DNA from 3 places in the Dietzia sp. Die43 genome. Region 1 is predicted to be linked to each of the others. Evidence: predicted binding sites of a transcription regulator. Region 1 holds the regulator's gene; each other region holds the start of a gene.

The links. Region 1 encodes LexA, which represses DNA repair genes until DNA is damaged. Its sites were predicted from a motif close to CGAACANNTGTTCG; they were not measured.
Region 2: a site for LexA is predicted at 2,514-2,527, ahead of NR111_RS04450 (HNH endonuclease signature motif containing protein). Genes of this name have one in related genera too.
Region 3: a site for LexA is predicted at 2,802-2,815, ahead of NR111_RS07585 (HNH endonuclease signature motif containing protein). Genes of this name have one in related genera too.

The regions. Positions count from the first base shown of each region.
Region 1 covers NZ_JALJRF010000001.1:209,686-214,093, reverse strand. Annotated here, with positions in the region: gene dapF (diaminopimelate epimerase) at 1-704, shown strand, start outside; gene hflX (GTPase HflX) at 758-2,206, shown strand; gene lexA (transcriptional repressor LexA) at 2,246-2,956, opposite strand; gene NR111_RS00990 (hypothetical protein) at 3,146-3,580, shown strand; gene nrdR (transcriptional regulator NrdR) at 3,692-4,147, shown strand; gene hrpA (ATP-dependent RNA helicase HrpA) at 4,158-4,408, opposite strand, start outside.
Region 2 covers NZ_JALJRF010000004.1:92,433-96,840, reverse strand. Annotated here, with positions in the region: gene NR111_RS04455 (acetaldehyde dehydrogenase (acetylating)) at 1-858, opposite strand, end outside; gene NR111_RS04450 (HNH endonuclease signature motif containing protein) at 948-2,495, opposite strand; gene NR111_RS04445 (IclR family transcriptional regulator) at 2,609-3,373, shown strand; gene NR111_RS04440 (2-keto-4-pentenoate hydratase) at 3,370-4,155, opposite strand; gene kstD (3-oxosteroid 1-dehydrogenase) at 4,207-4,408, shown strand, end outside.
Region 3 covers NZ_JALJRF010000007.1:57,280-61,687, forward strand. Annotated here, with positions in the region: gene ectA (diaminobutyrate acetyltransferase) at 1-263, opposite strand, end outside; gene NR111_RS07580 (pyridoxamine 5'-phosphate oxidase family protein) at 431-859, shown strand; gene NR111_RS07585 (HNH endonuclease signature motif containing protein) at 902-2,632, opposite strand; gene NR111_RS07590 (hypothetical protein) at 2,974-3,492, shown strand; gene NR111_RS07595 (MmcQ/YjbR family DNA-binding protein) at 3,615-4,001, opposite strand; gene NR111_RS07600 (GNAT family N-acetyltransferase) at 3,998-4,408, opposite strand, start outside.

The DNA of each region.
Region 1 (4,408 bases):
CCGGAGCCCTCGTCGGCCGCGGCGTGCTCGCGACCCTGCCGCCCGGCGTGGACGGTGCGGACTGGTTCATGGACTACCGCAACGCCGATGGTTCCATCGCGGAGATGTGCGGCAACGGGGTCCGGGTCTTCGCCCACGCCCTCGTCGCGACCGGGAGAGCGGAGGCCGGCTCGATCCCGGTGGGCACGCGGTCAGGGGCCCGCCCCGCCGAGGTCCTCTCACACTCGGGTGTTGACGCGGTGGTGCGGGTGGACATGGGGGAGCCGCGTCTGCTGGGCCTGTCCTCGGCGGAGGTCGGTGGCCGGACCTTCGCGGGACTCGCCGTCGACATGGGCAATCCGCACCTCGCCTGTGTGGTCCCCGATCTGGACGCCGCGGGCCTCGCCGGGCTGCCGGTGCAGGAGGCCCCGGTGTATGACCGAGACTTCTTCCCCGACGGCGTCAACGTCGAGATCGCCACCCCGATGGTTGACGGTCGGGTCTCCATGCGGGTCCACGAGCGGGGATCAGGGGAGACCATGTCCTGCGGAACCGGAATCGTCGCGACCGCGGTCGCCGCGCTGGCAGACTCGGGGGAGGCGACGGGCGACGTCGTCGTGGTGGTCCCCGGCGGCGAGGTGGAGGTCTCACTCACCGAGGCCGGGTCCTCGCTCACCGGGCCGTCCACACTCGTCGCCCGCGGTCATTACCACCGTGGTCGGTAGCACACCGTCTCGCACGGGACACCGGGGGGCCCGGTGTGAGAAGATGAACCCGAATGACTACTGATCACACGGCCGCTGACCGGCCGACACGCGACCTCGATCCGTCCATCGGTGATTTCCAGCTCGAGGAGAGATCCTCGATGCGCCGGGTGGCGGGGCTCTCCACCGAACTCCAGGACGTCAACGACGCCGAGTACCGCCAGCTCCGACTCGAACGGGTCGTGCTCGTCGGTGTCTGGACCGAAGGGTCCGCCGCGCAGGCGGACGCCGCGATGGACGAGCTCGCCCAGCTCGCCGAGACCGCGGGATCGGAGGTCTGCGATGCGCTCATCCAGCGCCGCGACAAGCCCGATGCCGCCACATACATCGGGTCGGGCAAGGTCAGCGTCCTCAAGGACGTGATCGCCGCGACCGGCGCGGACACCGTCATCTGCGACGGCGAACTCACCCCTGGACAGTTGCTCGCGCTGGAGAAGGCGGTCAACGTGAAGGTCATCGACCGTACCGCGCTGATCCTCGACATCTTCGCGCAGCACGCCACCAGCCGTGAGGGCAAGGCCCAGGTGACCCTCGCCCAGATGGAGTACATGCTCCCCCGTCTGCGTGGGTGGGGCGAGTCGCTGTCCCGCCAGGCGGGCGGTCGTGCCGGGAGCAACGGCGGCGTCGGCCTCCGTGGCCCGGGTGAGACCAAGATCGAGACCGATCGGCGTCGGATCCGCGAGCGGATGGCCCGTCTGCGCCGGGACATCAAGGGTATGAAGCAGGCCCGGGACACCAAACGGCACCGACGGCGTTCCACTCCGGTGCCATCCATCGCCATCGCCGGATACACGAACGCCGGGAAGTCGAGCCTGCTCAACAGGATCACCGGAGCCGGCGTCCTGGTTCAGAACGCCCTGTTCGCCACACTCGACCCGACCACGCGCAAGGCCGAGTTGCCTGACGGCAGAGCAGTCGTCTTCACGGACACCGTGGGATTCGTCCGACACCTGCCGACCCAGTTGGTCGAGGCGTTCAGGTCCACACTGGAAGAGGTCGTCGACTCCGAGTTGCTCCTCCACGTCGTGGATGGTTCGGATGCCTTCCCGCTCCGCCAGATCGAGGCGGTGCGCAAGGTGATCAACGAGGTGGTCGAGGAGCAGAACGCGGAGCGGCCTCGGGAACTCCTGGTGATCAACAAGATCGACGCCGCGGATCCCGTGGTCCTCACCGAGTTGCACCACGCGCTGCCCGACGCCGTGTTCGTCTCGGCGGTCACCGGGCAGGGTGTCGACGAACTCCTCGAGCGAATCACGCAGATCGTCGCCTCCGGGGACACCGAGGTGACCCTGTCCGTCCCGTACTCCCGCGGGGACGTGGTGTCGCGGGTCCACGCCGAGGGCGCGGTGGTCGAGGAGGAACACACCCAGGACGGAACCCGGCTGGTGGTCCGACTGCCCGCGTCCGTGGCCGGCGAACTGGACGAGTTCGCCGCCCGCGGTCCACATGACGGCGCCGCCTGACCCCTGCGGGGACGGGCGGCGCGTCGTTCGAACCGGGACTCAGAGTTTCCGGAACACTGTCACGACCTTGCCCAGGATCGTCGCGTGCTCGCCCGGAATCGGGCTGAACGACGGATTGTGGGGCAGCAACCAGACTCCGCTCGAGTCGTTCCGGAAAGTCTTGACCGTCGCCTCCCCGTCGATCATGGCGGCGACGATCTCCCCGTTGTCCGCGACGTTCTGCCGCCTGACCACCACGTAGTCGCCATCGCAGATGGCGGCGTCGATCATCGACTCGCCCACGACCTTGAGCATGAACAGATCACCTGAGCCGACGAGGTCCGACGGCAGGGGGAAGATCTCCTCGACGGCTTGCTCCGCGAGGATGGGCCCGCCCGCCGCGATCCGGCCGAGCACGGGGACGTAAACGGGCTCGACCGCTCCGCCCGGACGCTGGGGCTCCGGAGCAGGTGAGCGACGGCCCCGTGACTTCTGCCCCGGGACACCGTGGACGTCGACCGCCCGCGGCTTGTGCGGATCCCGCGTCAGGAAGCCCTTCTTCTCCAGCGTGCGGAGTTGATGCGCCACCGACGACGTGGACTGCAAGCCGACCGCGTCCCCGATCTCCCGGATGCTCGGCGGATAACCACGCTCCTTGACGGTGTCGTGGATGTGGAGCAGAACGCTCTTCTGTCGGTCCGTCAGTGACTCGAAATCGGGCTTCGGCATCTCGTGTGGTCCCTTCGGCGAATGGATGTTCGACGTTGTGATCTGTCTACACCCTAGTGCCAAGGACTGCGGCGCGCCACACAGGTGTTCGAAGAAATTCCTCTGTGAATCGTGACCATGTCGGAGTCGCGTGATACAACTCTAGGGGAGTTCGGATTCGAACAGATGTACTGAGGAACACATACAGGTGTGCGAAGCACCATCGCACACCGTATCGAGTAGGGAGCCACCATGACCGTTGTCGAGCTTCAGTCCCACACACGTCCGGCCGCGCGGTGGACCGAGGTCTGCCCCGACGACCATCGTGGACGGGTCGCGCACCTCGACCGGCCCGGTGACGTGTCGGTGCGGTCCACCCGTGCGCCGCGACGCACCCTGGCCCGACCGGAGGGCAGTCGGCCCGCCGTCACGTCCTCGCGCGCGGAGTATCTCGATCGGCCGCGGATAGCCGCCCGTCCGGCCGCCGTCACGTCGGTCGCCCCGGGTCGCCGTGTGCTCGTGCGCCCGGTCTCCACGGACCGCGTGCGGGCGTGCCACGTCGAGGCACCGGTGTCCACCGGGGTCGTCGACGACGTGCCGGCCTGGGCGCTACTGGCGTGCGGGATCGCATTCGGCGTGATCATGCTTCTCGCAGTGGCCTTCCTCGGTGGACCCGCCTACGCGTGACCGGGCAGCGGGCCTCCTAGAATGGACCGTGGGCGGTGGTCTACCGCCCCCGCGTTTCGTCAGGCACGATCCGGGACGCGTGAACTCCGGTCGACGAAGGGCCCCACGGGAATGTACTGCCCGACATGCCACCACGAGGACTCCCGGGTAATCGACTCACGATCCGTCGACGAGGGTCAGGCGATCCGGCGTCGCCGGGAGTGCCCCCGGTGTGGACACCGGTTCACGACGCTGGAGACGCCTCTGCTGACGGTTCTCAAACGTAACGGGGTGACCGAGGCGTTCAGTCGGGACAAGGTCGTCCGCGGTGTCCGCCGCGCGTGCCAGGGACGATCGGTTGACGAGGACGCTCTGCGTCGCCTCGCCCAACAGGTCGAGGACGCTGTGAGATCCGGCGGTGCGTCCGAGGTTCCCGCCCACGAGATCGGGCTCGCCATCCTGGGCCCTCTGCAGGATCTGGACGAAGTCGCCTACCTGCGGTTCGCGTCCGTGTACAAGCAGTTCAGCTCGGCCGACGACTTCGAACGCGAGATCATCGCCCTCCGGGAGCGCCGCGCGAGCCGCTGACCACGCGGCATCATCGGGACGACCGCGGGGCGAGCGCAGCCGCCACCGCCTTGTCGATCCGCTCTGCCGATACCGGCCGGGCGGTACCAAGCGACTGCGCGAACAGTCCCACCCGGTACTCGGCGAGCATCCACCGCAGGTCCCGGCACGCCCGTGCGCCACCCGGCCGCTGTCGCAGCGCGGCGCACGCCTCCTCGACGATCGACTCGGAGCGGTTCAGCTTCGCCGTGAGTTCGCCGTGCCGGGCGGGTGACTTCTCGG
Region 2 (4,408 bases), on a different contig from region 1:
GATGTCGAGGTTGCCGGCGTACGGCGGCAGGAAGTCTCCGGCGCCCTCGACCTCGACGAAGATCGCGACGCGGGCCATGCCGCCGGTGATCTCGGTGGGAGGGTCGAACTGCGGCTCCTGGAGTAGGCGGTAACCCGGCACGTACTCCTGGATCTCCTTCTCCCGCGTGCGGATGGCGGTGGTGATGAGGTCGTGGTCCGCATCCTCGGGGATGGCGCAGAAGATCGTGTCGCGCATGATCATCGGCGGCTCGGCCGGGTTGAGGATGATGATGGCCTTGCCGCGCTTGGCGCCGCCGACCTGCTCGATCGCCAACTTGGTGGTCTCGGTGAACTCGTCGATGTTGGCGCGGGTGCCCGGGCCGGCCGACTCGGAGGACACGGAGGCGACGATCTCGGCGTATTCCACGGGCACAACCGAGGACACGGCGTGGACCATCGGGATGGTGGCCTGGCCGCCGCAGGTGACCATGTTGTGGTTGGGGGCGTCGACGTGCTCGTGGAGGTTCGCCGGCGGGATGACCATCGGGCCGACCGCGGCCGGGGTGAGGTCGATGGCGATGATGCCGGCCTCTTCGTACTTGGGCGCGTAGGCCTTGTGCACGTACGCGCTGGTGGCCTCAAACAGCAGGTCGGGCTTCTCGCCACCGGCCTCGATGGAGGTGAGCAGTTCGTCGGCGCCGCCCGCCATGCAGGTGAGGCCGTGGTCGGCGGCGCGCTTCATGCCCTCGGACTCGGCGTCGATGCCGATCATCCATTTGGGCTCGATGTACTCGCTGCGCTCGAGCTTGTACATGAGGTCGGTGCCGATGTTGCCGGACCCCACGATCGCGGCGGTGAGCTTGGTCTTGTCTGTCATGACGGAAGTGTCGCGCGGGCGGGCTCGCGGGACAACAGGTTGTGCCACTCAGTGAAATCGCGGCACTCCAGGGCGGTGCACGCCGGCACTCAGGCCGGCCGTGCGCGCGCCCGGGCCGCGCCCGGAGGGTTCGTGAGGTGACCGTCTGCGCTGATGAGCCGGTCGGCGAAGGCGTTCCACTCGCGTTCCCGTATGGCGTCGCGCGCACGGGCCAAGGGGCCCTTGGGTCTGGTGCGGTGTTGGTGTCCGGTGTCGGTGAGGATGATCAGTTCGCCGAGTGGGCCGGGCCTGTAGGCGTTGGTCCCGAACGTCTTCTCCCGGTGGTGTTTCCGACACAGGCAGACGAGGTTCCACTCGGTGGTCGGCCCGCCGAGTTCGGGATCCTTCGTGTTGAACGCGATCACATGGTCCACGTCACAGTCCTCCGCGGGAACCGAACACCCCGGGTGGCGGCAGGTGCCGTCGCGCATGCGGATGCGCTCCGCCATCGCGGGGGTGATCAGGTAGCGCAGGGCGTGTTCCGGGGAGTCGAGCACGCCGGGGGCGGGGTCGACGAGTTCGAACCGCACGCGTGCGTCGTCGCCCTCCAGCAACTGCTGGCACAACCAGGAGTAACTGCTGTATGCGCCGTGCACGAACTCCACGCGGTTGGGCAGCCCCTGCGCGGCCGCGGCGATCACGCTCACCCGGATCGGCCGGCCGGCTGCGGCGGCGTTACCGAGCGACGGCCTGGGCATGTCCGCACCCACGGTGACCTCACCCAGCTCGATCGATCCGTCGTCCCCCGGGCCGGAGTCCGCCCCGCCGGCGTCGGCGGGCGCCGGGGCCGGGGCGGGCGCCGGGGCGTGCACGGCGAGGGAGGCGAGAGCGTCGGCACGCAGCTGATCCAGCGTGCCGGGCACCCCGTCTCCGGAGGCAGCGCGGGCGTCGGTCTCGATACGTCCCCGCAGCAACTCCGCATCGGCCAGAGGCAGCTTCGCCCACATCGAGGCCATCCCGTCCCGGCCCGACCGGAACCGGACCGTACGCGTGAGCGCCGCCCGGGCCCGGGCATCCTCGGCGCCCTCCGGGTCGAGCCGGCCGACGGCCTCATCGATCCGGCCGTCCACCGAATTGCGAGTCGGCCGGTCACCGCCGTCCAGGTCGTCGACGATGCCCGCCACCACCTCGTCCTCCACGTCCGAGATGATCGAGTCGGGCACCTCGGCCAGCTTGCAGGCGATGTCGATGGCGAGCTGTTCGGGAACGACCCCGCGCTCCACCGAGGCCCGCAGTCGCGCGAGCCGCGAATGGATCTGGACCCCGGCGGTGACCAGACGCGCGGCGTGCCAGCACGTGAGCTGACAGGCCGCCACGAGATGGTCACGAGCCCTGGATTGCGGGTCCAACCGTGCGTATGCCGGACGTGCACGAGCACCGCTCCCGGCGACCCCTTCGGCGCGGTCGACGCCCGTGCCGACCTCGTCCGCCCGGGACATCTGCTCGACCAGGGCCGCTGCCGCCTCCAGCCTGGTGGCACCTGCCCGGTTCTGCGCCAGGGTCGCGGCCCGTGCCGCCTCGCTCACCGCCGTCGAGTCGAGCCCGCCCAGGGATTCCGGAACCGCGAACAGTGACCTCGTCGTCGACAATTCCCCCACCTCCGGCGTGCTCGATATAGAACTTGCGTTCGATATTATGACCCGGCAGGCGTTAGCGCAAGCGTTCGATCCGCCCGGCCTCCGGTGTCCGACCCGCGCGCTACACTCACCGCATGACCGAGACCCCCTCCTCTCCCGTCGACCGCGCCTTCGAGGTGCTACGCGTGACGGCGGGCGGGATAGGGATGACGCTCAGTGAGATCGCGCGCGAGACCGGGCTGGCCAAATCCACGACGCTGCGGCTCCTGGTCGCGCTCGAGCGCAACGACGCGGTGACGAGGATCGGGCAGCGCTACCGGCTGGGGCCGTTGGTGCACGAGCTGGACCCGATCCCGGTCTCGCCGGCGTACGAGCGGATCCGCCGGGTGCTCACACCGTTCCTCGCGCACCTCTTCGAGGCCACGCGCGCGACCGTTCACCTGGCCACCCTGCACGGCGACGAGGTGGTCTACCTCAACAAGTTGCACGGGCCGCGGCCGATCCCGTCGCCGTCGAGGATCGGCGGCGGCCTGCCGGCGTACTGCACAGGGGTGGGAAAGGCGATGCTGGCGTTCGACGAGGCAGCGGCCGAGCGCGTGGCGCAGGGGCCGTTGGTCGAGTGGACGGACACCACTGTGACCTCCCCCGACGCCCTGGCGGTGGAGCTCGCCGAGATACGACGGAGGAGACGCGCGATCGACCGCGCCGAGCTCACGCCCGGCCTGTACTGCGTGGCGGCGCCGGTGTTCGACGACGACGACGAGGAGCGCGCAGGCGGAACACGGGCCGTCGCCGCGTTGTCCGCCAGCGCGGCGGACGAGAGCGCGCTGGCCCGGCTCGAGCCGCTGGTCACCCGCGTCGCCGCGGCGGCCGGTCGCGCGCTGGCCGCGGACGGTTAGCGGAAGTCCATGGTGACGTCGCCCAGCCCGGCGAACTCGGCGCGGAAGCTGTCGCCCGGGGCGGCGTCCATCGCGCGGATCGCGGTGCCCGGCAGGATCACGTCGCCCTTGCGCAGACGGACACCGAACTTGGCGACCGTCGACGCGAGCCACCCGACCGAGTTGAGCGGGTTACCGAGCACCGCGTCGGAACGCCCGGACGCGAGGAACTCGCCGTTCTTGTAGAGGGTCGCGTCGATCGCCGCGACGTCGATGTCCGCGAGCCGGACCCGCTGCTCGCCCACCACGTAGCCACACGACGAGGCGTTGTCCGCGATCGTGTCGGGCAGCGTGATCTTCCAGTCCCGGATGCGGGAGTCGATCAACTCGATCGAGGGGACGACCCACTCGATCGCCGCGGCGGCCTCCTCCTGGGAACATCCCTCCGGCGGGATGTCGGCGCCCAGGATGAAGCCGACCTCCACCTCGACCCGCGGGAAGCAGAACCGGGCCGCCTCGATCGCGGTGCCCTCGGGGTATTCCATCGTGTCGAGCAGATGCCCGTAGTCGGGCTCGTCGACGCCCATCATCTCCTGCATCGCCTTGGACGCCAGGCCCACCTTGTGGCCGGTCACCACCGCGCCGGCATCGAGCCTGCGGCGGATGTTGACCAGCTGGATCTCGAAGGCGTCGTCCGGGGTCATGTCAGGATGGTCGTCGGTCAGCGGCGCGATCGGCGCGACATCCGACTCGGCGTCCCAGAGTCGCTGGGCAAGTGTGGCGCGGGTCTCCTCGTTGAGCATGAGGGGGATGCTACCTGGGCCGTCTGGCGCCACGGCGCTCAGTTCTATAACGTGTTCTACATGGCAGACCAGGAATTCGACGTCGTCGTCGTCGGCAGCGGTGGAGCAGGCATGACGGCCGCCCTCGCTGCAGCAAAGAAGGGCCTCAGCGTGGTCCTCGTAGAGAAGGCCCCGCACTACGGAGGCTCCACCGCGCGCTCCGGCGGCGGCGTGTGGATCCCTAACAACTCCGTGCTCCGACGCGACGGCGTCC
Region 3 (4,408 bases), on a different contig from region 1:
TGCCACACGAAGATCGTGTCCGGCTCCGAGGGGCGGATGAATCCGGTGACGAATCCGACGACCCGGCCCTCGACCTCCACCACCACGGAGCTCTCCGAGAACTCCGCCCCCCACAGCACGTAGGCATAGGAGGAGTTGAGGTCGAGAACGCCGCTGTCTCGGGCGATCTCCCACATGCGGGTTCCGTCTGCCGCGGTGGGCACGCGGAACAGCGCGTCGGACGAATCAGGGTTACGGGGTACTACTCGTTCTCCTGGGTTCATAGTCGATGTCCACCGTAGTGACGTCCCCACGTTGTTGCATCACCCTTGCCCAATTCGTTACCTGAAAACACGATGAGTGTGCAGGTGGCCGCCGGGGAGTGAGGTCGGTCACGCGGCAGTCTCCGACAACGGTTCCGGCGACGGCCCTGCGGTGAGAGAATTAGGACATGGACGCCAACCCGATCACCGAATTCGACGAGGCGCGAAGTCTGCAGCTTCTGGGCACGGTCTCCCTGGGACGCCTGGTCACCGTCTCCGAGGGCCGTGCCGACATCTTCCCCGTCAACTACGCGCTCTCCCCGGAGGGCAAGCTCTTCTTCCGCACCGCGGAGGGCTCCAAGCTCGCCGGGATCACGGTCCATCCGGATGTCGTGTTCCAAGTCGACCACATCGAGGGCGACGACGCCTGGTCGATCGTCGTCCGCGGGACGGCGCGACGGCTCGACAGCTTCGCGGAGATCAACCGCGCGGAGGAACTTGGGCTCAAACCCTGGATCCCGACCCTGAAGTACAACTTCGTCGAGATCACGCCCGAGAAGATCTCCGGCCGCGGGTTCACCTTCGGCGAGGAGCCGGAGCGCTACACCGGTTACTGAGCCACGCCTCACTGGCCTGCGCCCACCTAGCCACCTAGCCACCTAGAACGGTGGTGGGTCGATGAGTTCGTCGAGGCGTTCGTGGAGTAGGGCGCGGATGCCTTTTTCGATGTCGCTGTGGTGGGGTTTGTTGCGGGCCCACCAGCGGCTGGCGCTCTCGGGGGTGGCTTTCCCGGGCGTGGTGTCGGTGGCCGCGCCGGTGCTGGCGCTGGCGGCGTCCGTGCCTGTGCCGTTCCCGGTGGCCGAGGCGGTACCGGTGCCGGGGGCGGGTGGGGCGGGGTCGTAGGTGCGGGCGCGTTCGGCCTTGCGGCGTTCAGCATTGCGGCGTTCGGTGCGGTGGCGGGCGGCGCGGCGCGACCAGAACGTCGGCTCCGCGTCGGCCTTCTCGTCGCCGGTGGGGGCGGGGCTGCGGCGTTGTTGCCGGGTCCACGCCTCGGTCTCGGCGCGGGCCTGTTCGCGCCGGTACTCGGCCAGTGGGCCGGAGGGTCGGGTGAGCATGGTGGTGCCGTCCGGGGTGCGCACCAGCAGGGTGCCGTCGGGCTGCAGTTCGTAGATCCAGTCGGAGAAAGTCTTGAACCGGTGATGACGCCGGCACATCGCCGCGAGGTTGGCCTCGATGGTGTGCCCGCCCCGTTGGGGGTCGGCGTGATCGAACGGCACCACATGGTCCAGATCACAGGCCTCGGCCGGGATCGCACAGCCGGGGTGGCGGCAGGTGCCATCCCTTAGCCGGATCCGGCGGGCCAACTGGGCGCCGGGCCGGTACTGCAGGGCGGCCCGGGCGTCATCGGCGGCCCCGATGCGCGGGTCGATGGGCTCGAAGGTGGCCCCGTCGCTGGTGGCGAGCATGTCGAGCAGGGCCTGCAGCGCGGCCTGGCCGGTGCGGGCGAACTCCACCCGGGCGCCGCCCTCGTCGCGGGCGTCGTTGCCGGTGGCGATGACGGTGACCTTCGGCCGCAACGCCACCCCGGCACCAGGCGCGCCCGACCGGCCGGAGCGGGCAGAGGTGCCAGCAAGGCCGGCATCGCCGCACACCAGGGACATCAGGGCGTCGGCGCGCCGCTCGGCGATCGAGTAGTCCTCGACCTCGCCAGCGGCCGCGCGATCGCCCGCGTTGGCGGTGTCGGCGTTGGCGGTGTCGGCGTCGGTGTTGGCGGCGGCTTGGGCGTCGGCGTACTTGTGGTCTTTCACGCGCTGGTCGAGGGCCTCGGCCAGGACGGCGGCTTCCTCGGTGGCCAGGATCGCCGAGACGCTGGACATGCCGTCGACGCCCTTGTGGAACCGCACCCCGCGGGTGCGGGCCGCTTCCTGACGGCGCAGGCGGATCCCGTTCGAGTCGTAGCGGGCGATGATCGCATCGACGTTGCCGCGGATGGCTTTCTCGCCCATGCGCACCCCGCCCTCGATCGCGGCGAGGTACTCCTCGACGACCCGCCGCTGCACCGCCTCGAGCACATCGACGTGGACGGTGGCCATCTGCGAGGCCAGGATATTCGCGGCCTGCAGATCCAGCCGCCCCTGCGCCATCGCGGACAGGATCGCCGGATACCGCAGGTGCAGATCGAGGGCGAAGGTGATCATCCGCTCGGCCCGGCCCGTCGAGATCGCCATCGCCGACACCACGTACCCGGCCGCGACATCGATCGGATCGAGCACCGCATGCCCGGGCCGACACTCACCGCCGCCCGCACCGGACTCTTCCCGGCGCTGGCATTCGACAAACAGTTCGTAACAGGCCACGAACCGGCGCGCCGCCGCGCGATTCTCGCCCATCCACCCCTCCCGCGCCGCCGCCCGCAACCCCGACAGCGACACGGGCGCCGCGGAACCGGAGCCGCCACCAAACGAGGGCGAGCCACCGGACGGGGATGGGGACGGGCCACCGGCCGCGGTGTCTGCGTTTCCGCCCATGTGCCCCACCCCCTGACCGTCTGGTTGGTATCGAATCTGTGTTCTACGATACGCACACGCATTCGAACAGGCAAGGGTTTTTTCCGCTGCTGGCCTACCTATTGATTTGCAATCACCGATCGCCCATTTCAGCGAAATGTATGATCCACTCTTCTTGATTGCTTGGGGTGGATGCCCCGTAGACCCAAACTCGGAGGCGTTCCATGACCAAGACCATCACCTGTGCCGGAGCCGTGGCCGCCGTGCTCCTCGTCTTCTCTACGGGGGCCGCCGCCGCCCAGACTTCGGAAGCCACCGGCTCCGACTCCCTCCCGGGGGCATCGGAGACCGAGGGGGGCTATCTCGGCGAGGCCGGCGAGCTGCTGCCCGGTTCTGTTACGGGTTCTCTGCCCGGTTACGCCTCCGGACCGCTGGGTTCCACCGCCACCCTCGTGTGCAATCTCGGTTCGGCGGCCGGCGCCGCCGCCAACCTGATGGGGGTGCCGTTGCAGGTTCCGGTGGGAGTCATCTGCATGGTCCTCAACCCGGTCGCCGAGTCGGCGGATGCGCTGCTCGAGGGAGACGTCCAGGGTTCCGTCGGCGCGGTGGTGTCCGGTGTGCCGCTGGTCGGCGCGTCGCTCGAGGATCAGATTGACACCGGGTCCGCCACCGAGTCGGTGGAGGGGTCCGTGGGTGATCGACTGGGTTCTGTCTCCGAGGCCGCGCTGACTCCGGAGAACTGAGGCGGCTTCCGCGCCCGGCGCCCCGCGCCCGGGGCCCGGCGCCCCGCGCCCCGCGCCCGGACTCCAGCCCCAGGGCCCTGGCTAAGGGGCGGGGTCGATCCGGGTGGTGGGCGTCGGCCTACCTAACGCTGCTGGCGCCCGAAGGCGTGCGGTTCGACGGGCTGCTGCGCCAGGGGTAGGCCCGACACCACGAGTCGGTAGGACTCGGTGACCAGCTCGGAAACCATGTCCGCGGTCAGCGTGCCGCCGGGGTGCAGCGAGATCCAATGCCGCTTGTTCATGTGGTACCCGGGCGTGATGTCGGCGTGCGCATCGCGCAGGGCCATCGAGTCCGACGGCAGTGCCTTGAGGATCACCTGACGCTCGCCGTTGACGACCGCGTGGAACATGAACATCTTCCCGCGGACCTTGAACACATCGAAGTCCGGCCCGAACGGGAACTCCAGAGTCGACGCGGGCAGTTCGCGGGCGCGCATCGCCGCGCACTTCTGGAGTTCCCGTCCGTTCATGCCGTCGACGCTACCGTCGCCGGCTCCGCGCCCGGCTCTGCGCCCGGGCGGGCGGGACGCTGCGGGTCGCCCGGCGTGTCGTCGTCCCGGCCCGGCCGGGTGATGAGCGGGTTGGCGAGTGTCCCGGCGAACTGCAATGACCCGGCCTGATCGGTCAGGTCGACCATCTGCCGCGTGTTCCGCAACTGCAGGCGGTTGAGGCACGAGTGCTTGAACCGCGGAGCGAACAGCGCCTCCCAGGTGGGATGGTGCACCTCGCCGTCGTGCACCCGGCCGTCGTAGTCCCCGCCGTCGTGGTCCTCGCCGTTGTTCCCCTCACCGCCGCGACCCTCGCCGCCGCGACCGCCGCCGGGAGCCAGGGTCTCGAGGCACTGCCGCGTCTCGTCCCAGAACTGATCCGCGTCGAG